Linked DNA regions of Methanosarcina siciliae T4/M. Each later gene encodes a partner of the first gene's protein in a complex. Links are inferred from orthologs where the notes say so. Each region holds a gene or a part of one and is shown in the gene's direction. Other genes may lie near its edges.

Region 1 (7,285 bases):
GACTTCTCCATCATTTATTCCTGGAAGGAGCACTATTGCCCCGTAGACTTCGCAGTGGGCACAGAAGTCCCTGAGAACCTGGATGGAAGCTTCGGGCTCGGGATCTTTCATATATTCGGCTCTCAAAGCCGGGTCTGTCGCAAAGACTGTGAAACTAACTTCCGTAACTCCGTTGTCTATGTAGAAAAGAGCATCATCCGGCTTATTAAAGCCTTTTCCACTGGTATACCCCAGGTGTATCGGGGTGTTGAATTGAGAGAGAAAAGTAACAAGATTCTTCAGTTCGGGATAACAGCTTAAGTCTCCTCCTCCGCTGACAGTGAATTTTTTTACCTCTCCGGTTGTGAAGTAAAGTTTGTTTGCAGTTTCTTCGAGTACCATCTGGAGGGACTTGAAGCCTGAATACGATTCTTTTACACTGCGAGTACAGTAATCGCACCCTTTTTTGAATGGGAGGCAATACTTGCAGCCGAGGGGCTGAACGTCTTTGACCTTCTTAAAGTAGCAGTATTTGCAAAAACCTTTGCAGTCTACCCCGGGATTTCCGCCTACATCGACAACTACTTCCATATTAAACTTTCGTATTACGAGTATATTACTAAATCTTTTTGGTATGATTCGCCTGATATAACCCCTACGTTTTAAAAAAAATTAAATCATATTGCTTTTTTCTCAGAAAAATACTTAAATAAGTGTTGGAGGAAAATTTTGGTATCTTTGAGTAACCCTGAAATTTATTTTTTTCATTGCTACCGTTTTTTTATATAAAACAAGAAAAATAGATTTTACCTTAATAAAATGATTTTTAAAAAAATCCATAAATTCATCTAGCGGAGAACACAAAAGATTTAAGTACCTTCTAAACGAATGAGATTTCATTGGGAAAGTGGACACTTAAAAACGACGCGGTACTTGATTTGTGAGTGCTTTTTAGCACTCTAGTCGGTGACCAGTCCCAAAATGATTTTAATAAATTAAGGAGGAAATTAAAGTGTCTGACACAGTAGACATCTACGACGACAGAGGAAAACTGCTCGAGAGCAATGTCGACATTATGTCCATTGCTCCAACAAGAAACGCAGCAATTAAAAAGATTATCTTGGACACCAAGCGGTCCATTGCAGTCAACCTCGCAGGTATTCAGGGCGCACTTGCCAGCGGCAAGATGGGCGGCAAGGGCCGTCAGATCTTAGGCCGCGGACTCAACTACGATCTTGTAGGCAACGCTGATGCTATTGCAGAAAATGTTCAGAAGCTCGTCCAGGTCGACGAAGGCGACGACACCAATGTTAAGGTCCTTAAGGGCGGAAAGAGCCTTCTTATTCAGGCCCCCTCGTCCAGAATTGCCGCCGGTGCTGACTTCATGTCCTCAACCACCGTCGGTGCAGCATCAGTCACCCAGACCATCATTGACATGTTCGGAACCGACATGTATGACGCACCCATTGCAAAGGCAGCTGTCTGGGGTAGCTACCCGCAGACAATGGACCTGATGGGTGGACAGATTCAGGGTATCCTGAGCATCCCCCAGAACAACGAAGGTCTTGGCTTCTCTCTCAGGAACATCATGGCCAACCACGTTGCAGCAATCACCAGCCGTGGTGCAATGAACGCAGCAGCTCTCTCCTCAATCTACGAACAGTCCGGTATTTTTGAGATGGGCGGCGCAGTCGGTATGTTCGAGAGACAGCAGCTCCTCGGTCTTGCCTGCCAGGGTCTTAACGCCAACAACATGGTATATGATATCGTAAAGGAAAATGGAAAGGACGGTACCATCGGAACCGTCATCGAGTCAATTGTCGGCAGGGCAGTTGAAGACGGTGTAATCTCCGTTGACAAGACCGCACCTTCCGGATACAAATTCTATAAGGCAAACGACGTCCCAATGTGGAACGCTTACGCCGCAGCCGGTACCCTTGCAGCTACTTTTGTAAACTGTGGTGCAGGCCGTGCAGCCCAGAACGTCTCCTCAACACTTCTGTACTTCAACGACATCCTTGAGAAGGAAACCGGTCTCCCAGGATGCGACTACGGTAAAGTACAGGGTGTCGCAGTAGGATTCTCATTCTTCAGCCACTCAATCTATGGTGGCGGTGGACCCGGTGTCTTCAATGGTAACCACGTAGTTACCAGGCACTCCAGAGGATTCGCAATTCCCTGCGTATGCGCAGCAGTAGCTCTGGATGCAGGTACTCAGATGTTCACAATCGAAGCAACATCTGGTCTCATCGGTGACGTTTTCGGATCGATTGAGGAATTCCGCCAGCCGATTAAGGCAGTTGCAGGAGCGCTCTAAACAAATTAAATGAAAGGTCTAAAGATGTCAGACTCTGCTTCAAACACGGAAGATTCTATACAAATCGAAATCTTTCCCAGTAGAATCCTGTCCCCTGAAACCGCTCAGAAGCTTATCTCTGAGCTCTATCAGGTTGACGGGATAATCCGCGTTATGATCCAGGGCCCAAGACTCCCGGAAAGGGTTTCTGCAGGTCCTGGCACTGGGGAAAAGGTCGAACACCCCTTAAGGAAGCCTATTCAGATCGGAGATCAGGTTGTTGAGCTTAAGATCAGTGTAGGCAGGATCAGGCTTGAAATCGCAAATGCCGAAACTAAAGAAAAGGTCAGATCAGTATGCGATAAGATGCTCCCGTTCTCTTTTGAATTCAGGGAAGGGCATTTCCTCAGAAGAAAGCCTACAGTTACTGACTATGCAAAACTTGGTCCTGAAACCGATTCTCGCTTGCTTGGTATGGTAGATCCCAAAGCCAAGGCAAACCAGCTCGTCTTCATCGAGAAACAAGAGAAAGAAGATGACAAAGATAAAGATGAGTGAAAAAGTATGATGATCGACCGGGAAACGCAGGTAGTTGACTGCCGATGCGGCGCAGGACTTGGCAAGGGAGGAGGGCTGGCTCAAAGAGGCACTCTTTCGGAAGCCGGGCGTGCCGATGTGGTTGCTATTGCCATGAGTCCCGGACAGAGGCATATCACAAAACCGGTATGTGAGATTACATACGGAATGAGGAAAGAAAACATTCAGGTGAGTGTACTCGTGCTCTACTCAGGTTCAGGGATACCCGAATACGGCTTGAGGACTGGATCATTTGCACTGAGTCCGGTAGAAGTCGCACAGATTGAAATGCACAAACTGGCTGTTATTCACCTCGGAAATATCAAGGACCACGTAATCAGAAAAACCAGGGAGATTCTGAGCCAGGCTGATATACCGGCAATCGTTGTCAGCCAGATCCCGGTGGATTTTGAAGATTTTGCAGAAGCAGGGATAAAGACGAGATTAGTGATGCCAAGGGATGAAAACATTCGTACAAAAGGAATTGTAATGGATATGGTAAGTGGAGTTACACGCGGTGACTTCTGTCCCAGGGATAAACTAAATTCAATTGTTAAATACGTCAAGACGACACTAGACCAATTAGAAGATCATAAAGGAGTTGCATGAGATGGCATACGAAGCACAGTATTATCCAGGCGCTACATCTGTCGGCGCTAACAGAAGAAAGCACATGTCCGGAAAACTTGAGAAACTCAGGGAAATTTCCGACGAAGACTTAACTGCAGTTCTCGGACACCGTGCCCCAGGGAGCGACTACCCAAGCACCCACCCACCACTTGCAGAGATGGGCGAGCCTGCATGCTCTATCCGCGAGGCTGTAGCAGCAACACCCGGTGCAGCAGCAGGAGACAGGGTCAGATACGTTCAGTTCGCTGACTCAATGTACAACGCTCCAGCTACCCCTTACTTCAGATCATACTTCGCAGCAATCAACTTCAGAGGTGTGGACCCAGGTACCCTTTCCGGTCGTCAGATTGTTGAAGCCCGTGAAAGAGACATGGAACAGTGCGCCAAGGTCCAGATGGAAACCGAAATGACAGACCCCGCACTCGCAGGTATGCGTGGTGCAACTGTACACGGTCACTCTGTCCGTCTCCAGGAAGACGGTGTAATGTTCGACATGCTCGACAGGAGAAGACTCGAAGGTGGCGTCATCATTATGGACAAGGACCAGGTCGCAATCCCACTCGACAGGAAAGTAAACCTCGGCAAGCCAATGTCCAGCGAAGAAGCCGCAAAGAGGACCACCATCTACCGTGTGGACAATGTAGCCTTCAGGGACGATTCAGAAGTCATTGAATGGGTACACAGAGTATTCGACCAGAGAACAAGCTACGGATTCCAGCCTAAATGAGGTGATCATAATGGCAGCAGACATTTTCTCTAAATTCAAAAAATCAATGGAAGTCAAGTTCACACAGGAATACGGTTCAAACCAGCAGGCTGGCGGCGACATCACCGGCAAGACTGAAAAGTTCCTGAGACTCGGCCCTGAACAGGATGCAAGAAAGCAGGAAATGATTAAGGCCGGGAAAGAAATCGCAGAGAAGAGAGGCATTGCATTCTACAACCCGATGATGCACATGGGTGCTCCTCTCGGTCAGCGTGCAATTACTCCTTATACTGTTTCCGGAACTGACATCGTTGCAGAACCTGACGACCTCCACTACGTCAACAACGCTGCAATGCAGCAGATGTGGGATGACATCAGGAGAACCTGTATCGTCGGTCTTGACATGGCTCACGAGACCCTTGAGAAGAGGCTTGGTAAGGAAGTTACCCCTGAAACCATCAACCACTATCTCGAGACCCTCAACCACGCCATGCCCGGTGCAGCAGTGGTTCAGGAAATGATGGTCGAAACCCATCCCGCTCTTGTGGACGACTGTTATGTAAAGATCTTCACCGGTGACGACGAACTTGCAGACGAAGTCGACAAGCAGTACGTTATCAACATCAACAAGATGTTCTCTGAAGAACAGGCAGCCCAGATTAAGGCCTCCATCGGCAAGACAACCTGGCAGGCAATCCACATCCCAACAATTGTCTCCAGAACAACTGACGGTGCTCAGACCTCCAGGTGGGCAGCCATGCAGATCGGTATGTCTTTCATCTCCGCATACGCAATGTGTGCCGGTGAAGCAGCCGTCGCTGACCTGTCTTTCGCTGCAAAACACGCAGCCCTTGTCTCCATGGGTGAAATGCTCCCCGCAAGGCGTGCCCGCGGACCAAACGAGCCCGGTGGACTTTCCTTCGGTCACCTCTCAGACATCGTCCAGACAAGCCGTGTATCCAAAGACCCCGCAAAGATTGCCCTTGAAGTAGTCGGTGCAGGCTGTATGCTCTACGACCAGATCTGGCTCGGGTCCTACATGTCCGGTGGTGTCGGGTTCACCCAGTATGCAACCGCTGCATACACCGATGACATCCTCGACAACAACACCTACTACGACGTTGACTACATCAACGACAAGTACAACGGTGCTGCGAATCTGGGTACTGACAACAAGGTTAAGGCAACCCTCGACGTCGTAAAGGACATCGCAACCGAGTCCACACTCTACGGTATCGAGACATACGAGAAGTTCCCGACTGCCCTTGAAGACCACTTCGGTGGATCCCAGAGAGCAACCGTGCTCGCAGCTGCATCCGGTGTTGCATGTGCCCTTGCAACCGGAAACGCCAACGCTGGTCTCTCCGGCTGGTACCTCTCCATGTATGTCCACAAGGAAGCATGGGGCCGCCTCGGCTTCTTCGGTTTCGACCTGCAGGACCAGTGTGGTGCCACAAACGTTCTGTCCTACCAGGGCGACGAAGGTCTCCCAGACGAACTCCGTGGTCCAAACTATCCGAACTACGCAATGAACGTCGGTCACCAGGGCGGATACGCAGGTATCGCTCAGGCAGCCCACTCAGGCCGTGGCGACGCATTCACCGTCAACCCACTCCTCAAGGTCTGCTTCGCTGACGAGCTCATGCCCTTCAACTTCGCAGAGCCCAGGAGAGAGTTCGGCCGCGGTGCCATCAGAGAGTTCGTGCCTGCTGGTGAGAGATCCCTCATCATCCCGGCAAAATAAACTCAATAAATCAAACACTTTAAAAAAGAGTAGGCCTTCGGGCCTGCTTTTTCTCTCTTTTTCCCACCCGAATTGCGCTTCAGGAGCACGGCGTCCTGCCATAAAAATGTGTATTCAGATTGTAAATCGGTTTTCCCTCGGATTTTTGATGTACTGAAAAGGATTAATATGATTTGTATTTAAGATGCGATTTATAAGCTCCCAATTCCGATAGATCTCCGCATTGGATAAAAATCTCATTTTTTAACTGGATAAGGGCCATTAAACAGCATTCTTTCCATTCCAGGTTCATATAATCCTACTTCAAATCACGACTACTTTTTTGCCTAATTTGCCTGCGGCTTCCACAAATTCTGCTGTATCCACACCGGGAAACGTATCTACAATACAAATATCGAATTTTTCATCCAGACAATTCACTAATTCTCTTACATCCATACTATAAATTTCAAATTTTTCTCCGGATGCTATTAATTCTTCTTCGCTGCCTGAAAGTTTGACCGGAAATCCATTTGCTTCTAAATTAACCAAAGTAGTCTCTGTTGCAGGCTTCCATATGTCATTAAAAACAACTTTTTGAGCGCCGGCTTTAAGGCATGTGAGTCCCAGTGTCCCGGGACCACAGGTACAATCAAGAACAGAAGGCTTATCATACTCATTCAAAGCTTTTTTAAGTATCTCTATTTTGGGGGATTCTACCGTTGGAAACTCTATATGAATTTCATGCTGATATTTGTATATCCCCAAAGCCCCGTAAGGAGTCTGTATAATATCGCATCTCAAATCGCATCCGGCAAGAAGTTCATATACATGAGGATTTGAGTCGGAATCTTTTATACCCACAGTTTTTCTTGCATCTCCCTTTAATACCCCTTTAACTTCTCCAACTTCCTTTACAATTCTTTCAGCACATTTTTTATCTACTTCATTGGACAATATTATTAAAGAATTTTCAGGCAAATAGGGAACAGAATCGGTCGGATAGCCAGGGGTTACAAGAGGAACACAGGCATTTCTCAAATTGGCTTTTTTATCTTTTATTCCTTCATCGATCATTACTTTTAGCACGTGAGCCATTACAATATCAAGTTGCCTCTTCCCGCAGTCACAACTTCCAAAATTGTTATCTATTTCGTCCAGGTTAATTTGTTCTGCCAGAGGAGAGAATTTTCTTATTTTTTCTGTTTTGCAATCGTTGCATGGTTTATAGAATAATTCAATGTCTTTCAGTGCTTCCGAAACAGGCCTTATGCACGTATCTCCACACCTGCATCTTATTTCCATATGCTTAAATATGGATATTTTCTATAAGTACTATGCCATTCTTATTCTTCTTGGATTCCGGTCCGGATTC
Region 2 (7,157 bases), 660 kb from region 1 along the record:
TTACGAAAACTTTGAGCCGAGGAAAGAAGGTGCTATTTCTGTAAGGACCGTCGGGTACGGGACAGGCAGGACATATCTCTCCAGAGAAGAACGACCTTCCAGCCTTGTGCATTCTATCGTTGGGCAGGTAACAAAAGGTATCGAACTTATCAAACTTGCAGAAAAGGGACAGAAGTTGTCAGTAGAAAGCCTTCCTCCCCAGATAGTTCTGCTGGGTCACAGTTTTGAAGAGGTCGAACCCGTACTTTCCGCCATAGGGGTGGAACTGGTAAAGGAAGGGTACAGAGGAGAAAATGCAGTAATCGTAAAGCAGGACCCTCCAACAACCCTTGAAATTCTGGGAGGGGCTAAAGTGACCGCTTACGGGGTTCCCAGGGAAAAACTCATCAAGGTCGAGCTTTACCCTGAGGAAGCTCCAAAATCCGTAGATTTTTTCCGCCATTCTCTCGAACTCAAGACAAAACCCGTTGGAAAACTGCCTGTCTATATGATATACGATAACACTTACCTCTTCAAGACCGAAAAAGAAGCTGTGAAATACAAAGAAGTCCTCCCTGAAAACACGCCTGCCGGCAGGGTCCTTGCAGGGGAAATTGGGATCACAAATCAGGCCGCAAAGAGGATGGGAACCATAGGAGTGAGGCTTACAGACGACGACCTTTTTGGCCCTACCGGAGAGAAGTTTTCCTCAACGAATATTATCGGGCGGATAATCGATCCCGAAAAGCTCATTGGCATCGAAGAAGGAGATGCGATATATGTAAGTGAAGTAGTGCGCAGGAAAACTGATGAGCAGGAAACCGGGAACCCGGATAATTGAAATTCATCAAATTATATAAAACAAAACATAAATTAGTTGAATAATACATAAGAAACTATTAGATGAGCGAAGTAATGTACCTGATATTTGAGTGGATTCACATGTTCGGACTTATCGCAGTTGAAGTCTCCCGAAGTTGAGGAGAGACAGAAGATGACAGAAATAAAACAAAATGAGATTACAAAGTACATTGTAATCAGTTCGGATATAGTGCTGCCTGCGGATGCAACTATGAAGATTTACGAGTCAGAGTATCCGGTTACGGTAAAAGAGACTTGCTTTGGACTGATTGTAACAGGCCCGGAAAAGGACGTCCTTGCAGTGGTAGAAAAGATCCGGCAGCTGGATAAAAATCATATTTTTATAAAAGATAGGGGATTCCCCGCAGGTGATGAGAGACGCTGCCGGGCAACCAGGGGTGGTGGTCCTAGACCGGGATTTCATTTCCTGAGGGAAGAAGTTGAGATGCTTCCTGCCATAGGGGCTGCACTTGATGAACTGGACGCTAAGGGGGCCGTAAACGAAAAGCATGGGGAGAAACGCAGGCTTAAAGTCTCGGATCTGGAGAAAATTATCGAAGCGGAACTTTCGAGGTGAATTTTTTGGCAAAGGTTTTCATTTATCCTGTAAACAGTCTTATCCTGGCTGACCTGGTCGAGCGTTTCGGGCACAAACCCCTTACAATGATGAATCAGGTACGAGAAAAAGTTACAAACATCAGCCTTGATTCGCCCCCTATTAATATCACTCCCGAAGACCCTAAAATAGGGCTTCGATATGCAGCAGTTGAAGTCCCTCCTGGAGTAAGAGGCAGGATGGCCCTAATAGGCCCCCTTCTTGAGGAAACTGAAGCTGCAATAATAGTTGAAAACCCACCTACAAACTTCGGCTGCGTGGGTTGTAACCGTACAAACGAACTGATGAAATATCTGGTTCGCTCAAAAGAGGTCCCGATTCTGGAAGTCAGGTATCCGGAATCGAATGAGGATGCTCGGGATTTCGTAAGCAAAATCGCAGTGTTTCTTAAGTCCCTGCCCTCAAAAAATACCGGAGAAGACGAAAAGGTGGAAGAAATAGAGTCCGTAGGAGAGGAGGGTGAAAAATGAGTGACGACGACATCGGAATTGTCAAGATTGCCCTTGTGTCCTGTGGCTCCGAATATTCAGGAGTTCAGCCCGAGTTTGAAGCTGCTGCAGCAAGAGTAAATGCAAAATTCATTTATCCTGAAATCGACGTCGCATCCATAGATACAATAGGCAAGGATTTCGGGCTTGAAGTTGCAAGTGGAGACCTCAGGCTTATGATGGCAAGGGCAAAGGCCGTTGTTGAAGGACTGACAAAAGTAGACGGGGTTTTTATTACTACCTGCTTCCGCTGTGCTGAAGGAGCTATTGTTAGAAACGAGGTCCGAAGATACATCCACAAGCACTCCGATATCCCTGTAATCAGCTATTCATTCACTGAACGGACAAGTGCAGGCACCCTGCTTACCCGGCTTGAAGCCCTCACCACGGTTGCCAGGCGCAGACATCTCCTTGCCAGGGAGGTTCAGACAGGCCTGACTGCCGGAATAGATTCGGGGTCAACAACCACAAAAGCTGTGATCATGAAAGACAATAATATCATAGGTAAAGGCTGGGTGCCCACAACAAAAGTCCTTGAAAGTGCTGAACAAGCTTATTCCAGGGCCCTTGAAGAAGCCGGGGTTTCCAGAGAAGAAATCCAGGCTCTGGGAACTACTGGATACGGGCGTTTCCTTATAGGAAATCATTTCAATGCTCAGCTTGTTCAGGAAGAAATTACTGTCAACTCAAAAGGAGCTGTCTACCTCGCAGACCGGCAAAAAGGGTCTGCAACGGTTATTGATATCGGAGGTATGGACAACAAGGCGATCTCGGTAGAAGACGGAATCCCCGGCATGTTTACGATGGGAGGAATCTGTGCCGGAGCTTCGGGGCGTTTCTTTGAAATGATCTCAAAGCGGCTCGGGGTGGATATTACGGAACTCGGGGCTCTTGCAGTCAAGGGTATGCAGGAAAATGTAAACATGAACAGCTACTGCATAGTATTCGGAATCCAGTCCCTTGTAAACTCCCTTGCCCGGGGGGCTACCCCTGAAGATGTCGCAGCTGCAGCCTGCTACAGTGTGATAGAACAGATCTACGAGCAGCAGCTTCAGGAAGTGGATGTAAAAGAGCCGCTGATCCTGGTAGGTGGTTCTTCCCTTATCGAAGGAGTCCCTAAAGCTCTCGGAGACCTTCTCAAGATTGACGTCCTCGTGCCGAAAAACTCCCACCTGATAGGGGCGGTCGGGGCTGCACTTCTTGCGTCCGGCTATGTGGAGGAGTGAGGTAAAAATGGAGTCGCTTGAGACCTTTGTTGTCGAGTCAGCAATTGAGTCGGAGCAGGAGTTTTACAGGAAGATTATCGAGGACAACCTTGCAAGTCTCAAGCTTGTCCCTGCAATCGGACGGATCAAGGTAGTGTTGAGACCTGAAGATTCTCTTTTCCAGATGGCAATTATCCTCAGAGATGTTGGTACCAGGGTTACGACAATCGATATTGCTGATGTGGAAGCAAAACCTATCGCCGGGGAAGTAATGATTTCTATCAAAAAAGAGCAGTATATCCCGGAACTGCTCGGAAAACTCTGGGAACGCTACGGAAAAGCGAATATCAGCCAGCCGGACCGCTGGACAGTATCCGTAAGTACGGATAATCCGGCAGAAGAGGCGGCTTTTCTTAAGGAAATGATGGTTGCAGATCCCAGACACAGGCTTCACGAAAACCTTGTGGAGTTTGCGATCCGGGCTACTCCGGAGGGTTTCAGGGTTCGCTATCATCTCTATAAAGGTAACAGGTTTGTTTTTGTGGCATCCGAGGAAGCATTGAAACATGAATGGATCGAAGAAGCGGGAGCAATGCTCGAAGAACTGACTAAAGGAGGGAAAGAGTAAGATGGTTGTACTTCTACCCTATCTTTATACCGGCGGGGTCCATAAGCACGGGCTTTTGATCGAACTGATGGAAGACCTTGGAGGCTACATAATTCAGAAAGTAGTTACAGGGACCGAAGTCAATCTTATAATGCTTATCCCTGAAAAAGACCTTGATATTGTAAAAGAACTCGCTGGTGAATTGCTTGGAATCCTGATCGAAGCCCCTCTTACAGGGGTGGAGATTGCAGTTGTCTCCCCCACGCTTGCTTCCCACCATCTCCCTCATTCGGCCTGTGATGTGGCAGAATACCTCCGCCACCCCGGAGCCAATACCAATATGATAGGGCTCGCCAGGGGAATGGGGCGCAGGGTTTCTCTCTCCATGGACTACGAAAGAAAACTCATCAACGAACACGATATTGCGGTTTTCTCCTTCGGGTCTTTCAGTGATTGTATTACGAAAAAGAAGCCGAAACTCTTTGAAGGCATTGAGATCCCAATAGTGGCTACCGGAGGGCCTACCGAATTAAAAACCGAAGATGTTCCCGGGGCAGACCTCTACGTTGGAAATATCGGGAGGGTCTCTCACAGGTTAAGACGAACCGAGGAGATTGAAGCCCTTGATAAACTCAACGAAGGGGTTTCAAAGATTGCTTCGGATATTCGCAAGCAGCAGGCAAAAGACCCTCTTGCGGTGCTTCCTGCTCGAGTTATGAAGGAAATCGAAAACCAGATCCCGGAAATCCAGAGAGTCCTCTCTCCTGCTCCTCTCACCCTTCAGCTTAACGGGCTCAGGGTCAAACTTCCATACGATGAATTCCATGAGAAAGTTGAAAAACTGGAGTTTGATGAAGGAGTCGTACTTTCCGAGCTTGCAAATATTACCCGGTCAAAAATGAAAAATTATATATTGATAAAAATCAAATCTAAGTCTGACGTTGGTTTTGCAATTTGACCCGGATTCTTGAGTTTAAAATACGGCCACTTTACATTTTTACTGGGTTTGTGCCTCTTCACTCATCCTTTAAACTGTAAAGCTTTTCCCGGAAAACGGCGTCTGACTCGGTTTCTACTTTAATGTGTGGTGGTTTCTTATGGAACTTGAGGATATTGTGGAAGTTTTAAAAAATGACCCCGAGAAAGTCATCCCGGAACTTCTCGAGGATGTCCGGAAACAGTACGGGGAAGTGCCTTATATTATGAACTTTATGAAAGATCTCCCTGAGATCTTCATCCCGAAAACTATTTATGATAACTCCATCATGCGAGAGTTCAAAAATCTCGACCCGGAAACAGTGGAACTTATTTCCATAGGTGTAGCTTCTGCCCTCCGCTGTGAGCATTGCCTGAAAATGCACATAAGAATCGCAAAAAGAAAAGGCATCCCGAAAGAAAAAATATTTTCTGCAATAATGATAGGGGCATCCCTGTCCAATGCAGCAGTACTTGCGGAAAGTACCAGGGCTCTTGCATCTGAATTCCCTGGGGATGAAAAGGGCAGCGAAGAAAACGAACGTTGCTGTGACTCTGATTGCGAAGTATGCAATATCTCCGGAGCAAACATCAAGTAAACAGCATCAAGTAAACAGCATCAAGTAAACAGCATCAAGTAAACAGCATCAAGTAAACAGCATCAAGTAAACAGCATCAAGTAAACAGCATCAAGTAAACAGCATCAAGTAAACAGCATCAAGTAAACAGCATCAAGTAAACAGCATCAAGTAAACAGCATCAAAATGTCTGAGATCTGACTTTTTCATGCTTACTTCTTAAATTTAATCTTAAATTTAATTTTTAAAAAATGTTTTTGAATCCCGGTTTAAACAAAGAATTAGTTTACAGCCCAAATCCCGGTTTAACTTATTAATAAATATTCTTAAGTTAAGGTACTTATAATCTTAAAGCTTATTTTTTGACAGATATTCTTCGGGCTTTAATTACTCGATTCATAAGGTTTTAGCATGATTAGAAAGTCTTATCGGATTCAATCCTTATCGAGGTTCATAAGTCTTTATGGAGATTTGTAAGTTTTTATCGAGGCTCACTTATAACTGACAAAAATAACTGACAAAATATGCATGTACAGCAGTTTTACCTTGTATAAATCATAACTGAATATAATCATAACTGAAAATAAATTAATTACCTATAATGGAGGTTCTTTTGCATTAATCGAAAAAGTATTTCCGTAATCACTTTCTCCGTTGTTTTATTGCTGATGTTATTATTTTTGTCCTCTCCAGCAGCCGGGGAAGATCCGGAGAAGATTCTTGACAAGCCCTGGGATCATTCCCCTATTACAGTGTACATCGACGACAGTAATACCCCTCTTCATTACAGCACCACCTACTATGAACAAATAGAAAAGGCTCTTGAATACTGGGAAAACGGAGGAAACGGTAATCTCGATTACAGCCCTGTTTTTGAGGTCATCGACTCCGAAGACGCGGACATAAGAATAAAGTGGGTGGAAAACCTTGAGACTGTCGAAGAGGCTCCTTCGGGTGTGGCGGGCTATGCAAAACCCAGTATCTCCGGAGATCATTTTGAAGAAGTGGATATAGTCCTTGAGGTTGGAAACTACCAGGGCAGGGGCTGGCGGCAGTATAGTGACGCGACCATGTTCACCATTGCAAAGCACGAGCTCGGGCATGCCCTTGGGCTCGGGCACAGCAATGACCGGGGAGACATAATGTATCCCGAATACGAACTCCGGGATAATGTGAACCCTCTTCTGCTGAGTAAATATGGACCCATTCTGCGGGTGGCAGGTTTGGTAGCCCTTGTAGTTCTCCTCTTCCTTGGAATAAGCTGGCAGTACAGTCGGAGAAAACGAAAAAAACTTGAAGATAAGTACTTCAAATGAGGTCTGAAACGAAAGCTGAAACCGGGAAGCTGATCAAACGGGTGGTTCAGAAGTTTTTTTGTTTTCAAGAGCAAACCTTCTGAAAAAGTCCCTGAAATAGGCAGGAAGCGTCTCCATTCTGAGAATACTTTCCAGGGAAGTCCAGGCATATTCGATATGTTCAGAACTCAATTTAACTTCAGACATAACATATCCCCCATTAAAGACGATAGCAATAACCCTTTTTTTCGGGAGCTCAAATTTTACCTCTCCCGCAATTTCCCCCGGAAATATTGAAATTCCTGTTTCCTCCAAAACCTCGCGCACAACTGCCTCTTTAAGAGTTTCCTTCAGGTTTACTTTCCCGCCTGGCAGGTCCCATTTCCCTGGATTGGTGCGGGAGTTTTCCGAGCGTCTGAGTAGCAGGAATTCTCCTTTCTCATTCTGGACAAGGGCGTATACAGAAATGATATAAGGTTTCTCCAGATTCATGTAGTATTATCTGAGATTTCTCTGTCTTAAAGTCTGGCTTTTTCAGGATCTTCACAGTAAG

Evidence for each region. Proteins that work in one complex are often made in the same cells at the same time.
Region 2: the proteins of mcrC (region 1) and MSSIT_RS17565 are in contact, whole or in part, in a cryo-EM structure (PDB 9H1L), measured with the Methanococcus maripaludis proteins. The link is inferred for Methanosarcina siciliae T4/M from one-to-one orthologs. Residues at the interface, in WP_011171501.1 of Methanococcus maripaludis: Arg5, Lys6, Glu7, Gln8, Ile9, Val10, Asp11, Cys12, Arg13, Ala14, Val15, Met16, Gly17, Gly19, Glu20, Gly22, Gly23, Leu24, Gln26, Arg27, Gly28, Thr29, Phe30, Ala31, Glu32, Leu34, Asn36, Thr51, Tyr59, Arg62; in WP_011170365.1 of Methanococcus maripaludis: Arg6, Glu8, Gln30, His32, Val33, Met34, Gln35, Tyr39, Leu80, Ser81, Arg82, Leu85, Pro86, His87, Cys90, Asp91, Ser93, Glu94, Arg97, Lys98, Lys102, Pro103, Asn104, Met105, Ile106, Gly107, Ala109, His110, Lys122, Glu123.

Annotation. Positions count from the first base shown.
Region 1 is NZ_CP009506.1:4,851,326-4,858,610, forward strand. Bases 1,737-4,649 are described here. They hold mcrC (methyl-coenzyme M reductase I operon protein C), read left to right. Parts: upstream 1,737-2,839; coding sequence 2,840-3,460; downstream 3,461-4,649. Other genes in these bases: mcrB (coenzyme-B sulfoethylthiotransferase subunit beta), read left to right, coding at 1,737-2,296; mcrD (methyl-coenzyme M reductase operon protein D), read left to right, coding at 2,321-2,833; mcrG (coenzyme-B sulfoethylthiotransferase subunit gamma), read left to right, coding at 3,462-4,208; mcrA (coenzyme-B sulfoethylthiotransferase subunit alpha), read left to right, coding at 4,219-4,649. Outside these bases: methyl coenzyme M reductase-arginine methyltransferase Mmp10, read right to left, coding at 1-570; more of mcrB, read left to right, coding at 992-1,736; more of mcrA, read left to right, coding at 4,650-5,931; MSSIT_RS20310 (50S ribosomal protein L11 methyltransferase), read right to left, coding at 6,235-7,215.
Region 2 is NZ_CP009506.1:4,188,973-4,196,129, reverse strand. What follows is about bases 2,962-5,746. They hold MSSIT_RS17565 (methanogenesis marker 7 protein), read left to right. Parts: upstream 2,962-3,778; coding sequence 3,779-4,714; downstream 4,715-5,746. Other genes in these bases: MSSIT_RS17560 (carboxymuconolactone decarboxylase family protein), read left to right, coding at 4,854-5,330; MSSIT_RS17570 (methanogenesis marker 17 protein), read left to right, coding at 3,178-3,777; MSSIT_RS17575 (methanogenesis marker 15 protein), read left to right, coding at 2,962-3,170. In the rest of the region: methyl-coenzyme M reductase-associated protein Mmp3, read left to right, coding at 1-820; MSSIT_RS17585 (methanogenesis marker 6 protein), read left to right, coding at 974-1,417; MSSIT_RS17580 (methanogenesis marker 5 protein), read left to right, coding at 1,423-1,926; more of MSSIT_RS17575, read left to right, coding at 1,923-2,961; MSSIT_RS17555 (matrixin family metalloprotease), read left to right, coding at 5,990-6,625; MSSIT_RS17550 (NUDIX hydrolase), read right to left, coding at 6,659-7,096.